Regions from separate parts of the Halomonas sp. R57-5 genome, predicted to be linked through region 1. Evidence: predicted binding sites of a transcription regulator. Region 1 holds the regulator's gene; each other region holds the start of a gene.

Region 1 (2,199 bases):
TTAAACACTAAGTTGGCGAGTAAAATGCCATAGAAGGTAGTCAGCAGGGCCACCGCCATGCGCGGCCCAATCACCTGCAAGTCGCCTGCATCCATGACTTCCAGCATATTGACCAGCCCTACCAGGGTACCGATCATGCCAAACGCAGGCGCATAGGTGGCCATGGTGCGAAATATTTGTGCCTCGGCATGCTCACGCGCTTTAAGGCGGGCGATGCGCCAGCGCAACATGTCAAAAATTTCGTCCTCTTTGGTGTTGGCGATCACCAGTTGGATCCCGGTGCGCAGAAACGGATTGCGGGTATGCTCCAACTCGCGCTCGACCGCGCGCACATCGCCTTTAAACCACAGCCGTGACATATCGACCAATTCGCGGATATCGTCACGCATATAGGTATTTTCGCGCCGAAATACCAAGCCCACCAGCCGTACGACACGCAGCACCTCTTTCAGCGGATAGCTGATAAAGGTCGCCGCCAGGGTACCGGTCACCACGATGGCCAGACCCGGAAAATTGATAAAGCTTTCAGGGGACTCTGCGGTTAAAAACAGCACGCTCACCAACAGCAGTATGCTGGCAAATATGCCTATCAGCGTCGAAGGATTCATCCACGGCTCCTTGCCGGTCACAAGTGAGTAAAAAGAGGTGTTATGCCGAGTCGTGTAAGCGAGCGCGTAAACGACTTACGGCCTGGCTGTGTAGTTGAGAAACGCGTGACTCCGTTACGCCCAACACAGCCCCTACTTCCTTGAGGTTGAGTTCTTCTTGGTAGTACAGCGCCATAAGCAACTTTTCACGCTCTGGCAGCGCTTCAATCGCATCAATCAGCGTTTGCCGCTGCTGTCCATCCAGCAACTGCTCGAACGGTGAATTGCCCAGTTCATGACTGATAGGCTCGCCGCCATCGGCGACTAGCTCTTCAAACGGCAATAGCTGGCCGCTGTTGGTGTCGTTAAGGAGCTGCTGATAGTCGCTCAGCGGCATCTCTAGGTGGTGAGCAATTTCGTGCTCTTCCGGCGCTCGCCCGAGCTGCTGCTCTAATTGGCGAACGGCGCGGTCAACCGCCCGCGCTGAGCGGCGTACGCTGCGCGGCAGCCAGTCGCGGGTGCGCAACTCGTCCATCATCGCACCGCGAATACGTTGACTGGCAAAGGTCGCGAAGGTGGCTCCCTGGGTAGCGTCGAAGCGCCCCAGCGCTTCCAGCAGCCCCACCATCCCGGCTTGAATAAGGTCGTCGAGCTCAATACTCGCTGGCAATCGAACCTGTAGCGTCAAGGCCTGACGTCGCACTAATGGCATGTATTGAGTCAACAGCTCATTTTGTTTAATTCTGCCCTGTGCTGTGTACATATTCTCGCCTCGCGGCTATCCAGCCTTCACTGATAATTCACAATCATTTGCAATCCCTGCACCCGAACAGGCCGCTGACCTGGACGTAAGGCGAAGCGAAAATGCAACGGCGCATCGGCGTCTCGTCCCGCTAGCGCGGTAGTAGAACCCCGCATACCCGTTAACGCAACGCACTGCTCAGGATGGCACAGCCAAGCGTTTAAGTGCGCACTGGGGGGGTAGMGAAACTGCCACTGTATACGCCCAAGCTGGCCTGACTGCAGGCTGGCGACGTCGGGTGGGGTGGCCGCCTGACTACTGCTTGCCCGATCACTCATCGCCKCCATCAGTCCCGGTATCTGAGTGCTCCAGCTACCGGGCGCTGCCTGGGCGCTCCCCGTTAAACCTGCCCATAGACACCCTGTCAGCAGCGCCGCGATCAACGGCAGCCGCCCTGTTAACGGCCAGCTTAGCATGCTTGGTCTCCTTGGCAGAGTGCGCTCATCGTGCAAGTACCAGTAACTCCATATTTAAGTAGTAATCAGCAGCCTCACGCAAGTTATCGAGTAGCCCCTGGCGCGGCAAGTGCGGCTCATGGAGTGCCAGCAAACGACGCGGCCCACCACCCTCATGCAACTGGCGCAACGTACGGAACATGGTCGCAAACGCATCGGCATCGCTACTAATCCACAGCGCCCAGCGGCTGTATTGGTCGCTCAGTTGCGCAAGCTCAGACGTTTCCGCCATGACGATGCGAATATCCCAGTCATCAGGCTCACCGGCCCAGTTTCGACCTAGCGTTGACCACTGCCCCAGACGTGCTTTGACCTTACTCACCTGAACTACGCCGCGACCGGGCAGCCCAACTAC
Region 2 (2,199 bases), 1.1 Mb from region 1:
TCAACCCCGCCGACTGACCAGTCTCTTCGTCAAACGCTGTCAAACTGGTAATGGTGTCCTTGAGCGTGTTGAAGTCATCAACAAAGGCCGTGATCTGCTCGCGGATAGCCTCATCATCCTGCTCAACGCTTACAGTGCTCGTCGCACCAGCCTCAGCAAGGTTTAAGGTAATGCCTTGAATAGCGCCTTCCACTTGATTGGTAGGGCTAACAATATCGATTCCATTGACGTTAAACTCTGCATCCTGCCCCGCTTGAACTACCTGGGCATCAGTCGTTTGTACATCGCCCGCAAGAATGTCTGAAAAGTTTGTGCTTTCAATACTCGCGTCCGCACCCGTTTCCGTTGAATTTACTGCAAGACGATACCCTTCACCGTCGTTGATAATAGAGGCGCTTAAGCGGCCATCACTCTGTTGATTGATAGCATCACGCATATCTTCGAGGGAACTGCCATCGGCAATGGTAATGGGATCCATAGCTCCGTCAGCAAGAGTAAAGGTTAATGACTGCTCCCCAGTCACTATGCTTTCATCTGCTGTTTCCAAACGCTCTGTTACTAGGCTACTGGCTGTAGCTAACTGGCCGACCTGCACTTCGTACTGACCTGGCTGGGCCTCATTGCTGCTAACAGCGCCAACGGCACTGCCTTCTACATTGGTTGTTAAGCTCTCGAATGACGCCCCATCATTGAGTGCTTCGGCTGAGCTTTGAAACTGCTCAAGCGCGCTTTGCAACTTACCATAGGCAGATATTTTCGTATCTTCAGATTGGAGCTGTGCCGCAATAGGCTCAAGCTTTGCTTGTTCTGCCGTTTTTAATTGCTCCAGCAAGCCATTCAGATCCAAGCCAGAACCGATGCCTAGTGATGTAATAGCAGCCATAAGACCAATGCCTTTTTTGAATACATTTAGCTACGCTTGCTGCTTTCAATTAGCGTTCCTTCATTAAGCGATGCGTAGCACTTTTCTTTAATACAATTACCTTAAAACCTCGGCTAGGTGAAGAATAACTTAAATTTTCTTCTTCATCTTTTCGTATTAAGACGTTACTTCAAGTAACTAAACGTAATAGATACACCCATTACTCAGAAAAATGACGATAATAAGTTCATCTTTTAGTGGGTCTTTCTAGTTGCTCTTTCTCCCCACCCCTATGTAACGCAAACCTGCCTCTTCAACAGCCATTGGCGTGTACAAATTACGCCCATCGATAACGACTTTTTCCGCCAGTTGGTCGGCTAACCAAGCGAAATCGACGCTGCGAAACTCTTTCCACTCGGTGCAGATAACCAACGCATCGGCGCCTTTGACTGCCTGAATGCGATCACCGGCGAGCATTAAGTCATCCCGTTCGCCATAGATACGGCGGCATTCCGCCATGGCTTCGGGATCAAAGGCTTGCACCTTAGCACCCGCTTGCCAAAGCGCTTCCATCAATGTGCGGCTTGGGGCTTCACGCATATCGTCGGTGTTGGGCTTAAAGGCTAGCCCCCACACGGCAATGGTCTTGCCACTTAGATTGCCTAAGTTATCTTGCAGTTTTGTGAACAGCGTTTGCTTTTGGCGTAAATTAACCGCTTCAACAGCACTGAGCAGTTCCGGGGTATAACCTAACTGGCGCGCGGCGCGCTCTAGTGCCTGAACGTCTTTGGGAAAGCAGGAGCCGCCGTAGCCACAGCCTGGGTAAATAAAGTGGTAGCCAATGCGCGGGTCACTGCCGATTCCTCGCCGCACGTCTTCCACATCCACTTCAAGCCGTTCGGCGAGATTAGAGATTTCGTTCATAAAGCTGATTTTGGTGGCGAGCATGGCATTGGCGGCGTATTTGGTCAGTTCGGCGGCCCGTACGCTCATAAACATCAGTTTTTCGTGGTTGCGATTGTAGGGGGCGTAGCACTCTTGCATATGCGCTTTCACACGCTCGCTTTCGGTGCCGACGATAATCCGCGCACCGCGGGTAAAGTCTTCGATCGCAGCCCCTTCTTTCATAAACTCAGGGTTCGAACAGACGTCAAACGCGAGTGATGTACCACGCTGTTCGAGTACATCGCTGATAACCGCATGGACTTTTTCGGCGGTGCCCACGGGCACGGTAGATTTATCAATCACCAGCTTATAGCTATCCATATGCTGGCCGATCGTACGCGCTACCTCTAGCACATAGCGTAGGTCGGCACTGCCATCTTCATCAGGCGGCG
Region 3 (2,199 bases), 840 kb from region 1:
CGCCATTGACCGCCAGGCCTTGGCACAGGTGGTGGACGCGTTGGACGAGCTGCCCGAGCGTACGCGGCGCGCCTTTGAGCTCTATCGTTCGGGAAGTCATACGCAGCGGGAAGTGGCCCACTTGTTAGGTATTTCCACCACGTTAGTTAATTTTATGATTCGCGATGCAATGACTCATTGCCGCCAGTCGCTACAAGGGAACCTCTGATTAACTATTGCGCTTGCCTATACGGCGTTAAAAATCGCCTCAAAATGCTCATTTACAGCTCGTAAACTCCGCTTTTTCGTTGATTTTTGCCTTGTCTAGCCTTCGCTCATTACGTTAATCAGAGGCACCCTAGGTCAGACGTTGCCAGATCGGTAAGCCCACGTTCCGTCCCTTCTTTGTTGTCGCTTTGTTACACTGTCAGCAAATAGCGTTGATAATATTACACGCTTCCCGAGACAGGTGTTCAGCAGGCAGCAGTAGCGAGGTTTGACAGTAACGATGGATAACGACAGCGGCGACGATGCCGTTTGGCAAACGGCGCTAGACTGGCTGATGCGCGAGCATGAAGAGACGTTGAGCGACGCTGATCGCGAGGCGCTGCATGCGTGGTTAGCGGCTTCTTCTCAGCACCGCCGAGTCTTTCATGAAGCAGAACAGCTCTGGATGCTAACAGGGCTGATCCCAAGCGGTGATGAGCGCAGCTGATAAGCCACTTTTTTTACTCTCCTCCTTCGATTTTCAGGCTAACTCAATGGTCGCTAGCTAACGCTGCCTCCCGCTGGAGCAATTTTTAGCCTGGCAAGAGTCATGCTATGCCGACGCCCTAGCGACCCCTCCCCCTATTTTTTCTACTTTCTTCCTTTCCAGCATTAAATTTTCTGGTTCCTCACTCGTCACTAAGTAATGAGAAGCAATTGCGTTTTATTTCTCATTCCTTTGGCAACGATGAGGTTAATTCCATGACAAGTTGTTTTGATCGTGAAGATGGTGTCTTCCGCGTATTAGTCAACCACGAAGAGCAGTACTCCCTCTGGCCAGAATGGAAAGCGATTCCCGCTGGCTGGACCGATACCGGTGTGCTCGGCGATAAGCCAACCTGCCTCGACTACGTCGAAAAGACCTGGACTGATATGCGGCCGCTGTCGCTACGCCAGTGGATGGATGCGCAGGCCAAAAGTGAGGCGGAGCAGGTGAATGCAGGTTAAGCGTTTAAGGCTGCTCTGCCTGCCCTGCGCCGGGGCCAGTGCCACCATGTATCTACGCTGGAAGCGCAAGTTGCCCGCCTGGGTCGAGGTATATCCCGTCGAATTGCCTGGGCGTGGCGAACGCCTGGGTGAGCCACTTATCGATGACTTCGAGACCCAGGTGGTGCGGCTGTGCGAAGAGCAGGCAACGCGGATGCGCGGTGATTTTGCCCTGTTTGGCCACAGCATGGGGGCGCTGCTGGCCTATGGCATGGCGGTACGCTTACGCGATGTGGGGCGCCCTCAGCCACGGATGCTATTCGCCTCAGGCAGCGCGGCGCCCTCAATGCGTGACTCAGAGCGCTTGGCGGGGCTTGATAACGATAAGGCCTTAATCGCAGATCTGCGCCAACAGGGCGGCACCCCAGAGGAGGTCTTCGAAAGCCCTGAGCTGCTGCGCCTTACCCTCGATATCTTGATGGCGGACTATCGCCTCTGCCGCAGTTTTCGCTATCGCGGCGGGTCGCCGCTTGCTTACCCACTGCAGGTACTCGCCGGGCGTGAAGACGATATTGAGCAAGAGCGTCTGGAAGCGTGGCAGCGGGAAGCCGGCGGGGCGTTCTCTTTAGACTGGTTCAAAGGAGGGCMCTTCTTTATTCGCCAGCAGCAACCGCAAGTGCTGGATACCCTAAGGCGGGCACTGGCCCGACGGCTCGAGGAGGTGCCTCATGCAGCGCCTGCGGTTAGCTGAAGGGGTGCCAGAGGGGCTTGAGGTATGGCGCTTAGCGCTCGACCTGAATGCCCCGGTAGCCGACGACGATGGCCGGCTGCTGAGCCGAGCCGGGTGGCAGCGCGCCCAGCGGCTTCGCCATCACGCCGATGTCGTACGCGCTGTGGCGACACGCGCTGCCCTGCGGCGACTGCTATCCGCGCACACCGGTATAGCGCCAGAAAAGCTGGTGTTCACTCAGAACGCTTACGGCAAACCCGAGTTGGAAAACGCTGATGGGCCTGCTTTCAATGTTT

Evidence for each region. The regulator FliA, encoded in region 1, starts transcription of late flagellar genes. The targets are predictions, from matches to a motif close to CTAAAGTTNNNNNNNNNNCNGCCGATA.
Region 2: fliD (flagellar filament capping protein FliD) is a predicted target of FliA. The motif match lies at 991-1,017, and genes of this name have one in related genera.
Region 3: HALO_RS18290 (MbtH family protein) is a predicted target of FliA. The motif match lies at 859-885, and genes of this name have one in related genera.

The regions. Positions count from the first base shown of each region.
Region 1 covers NZ_LN813019.1:4,852,804-4,855,002, forward strand. The annotation lists gene HALO_RS22140 (motility protein A) at 1-608, opposite strand, end outside; gene HALO_RS22145 (RNA polymerase sigma factor FliA) at 649-1,350, opposite strand; gene HALO_RS22150 (flagellar protein FlhE) at 1,377-1,805, opposite strand; gene HALO_RS22155 (hypothetical protein) at 1,831-2,199, opposite strand, start outside.
Region 2 covers NZ_LN813019.1:955,686-957,884, reverse strand. The annotation lists gene fliD (flagellar filament capping protein FliD) at 1-883, opposite strand, end outside; gene HALO_RS04320 (UDP-glucose dehydrogenase family protein) at 1,130-2,199, opposite strand, start outside.
Region 3 covers NZ_LN813019.1:4,012,956-4,015,154, reverse strand. The annotation lists gene HALO_RS18300 (RNA polymerase factor sigma-70) at 1-208, shown strand, start outside; gene HALO_RS18295 (FecR/PupR family sigma factor regulator) at 476-694, shown strand; gene HALO_RS18290 (MbtH family protein) at 949-1,194, shown strand; gene HALO_RS18285 (thioesterase II family protein) at 1,184-1,924, shown strand; gene HALO_RS18280 (4'-phosphopantetheinyl transferase family protein) at 1,902-2,199, shown strand, end outside.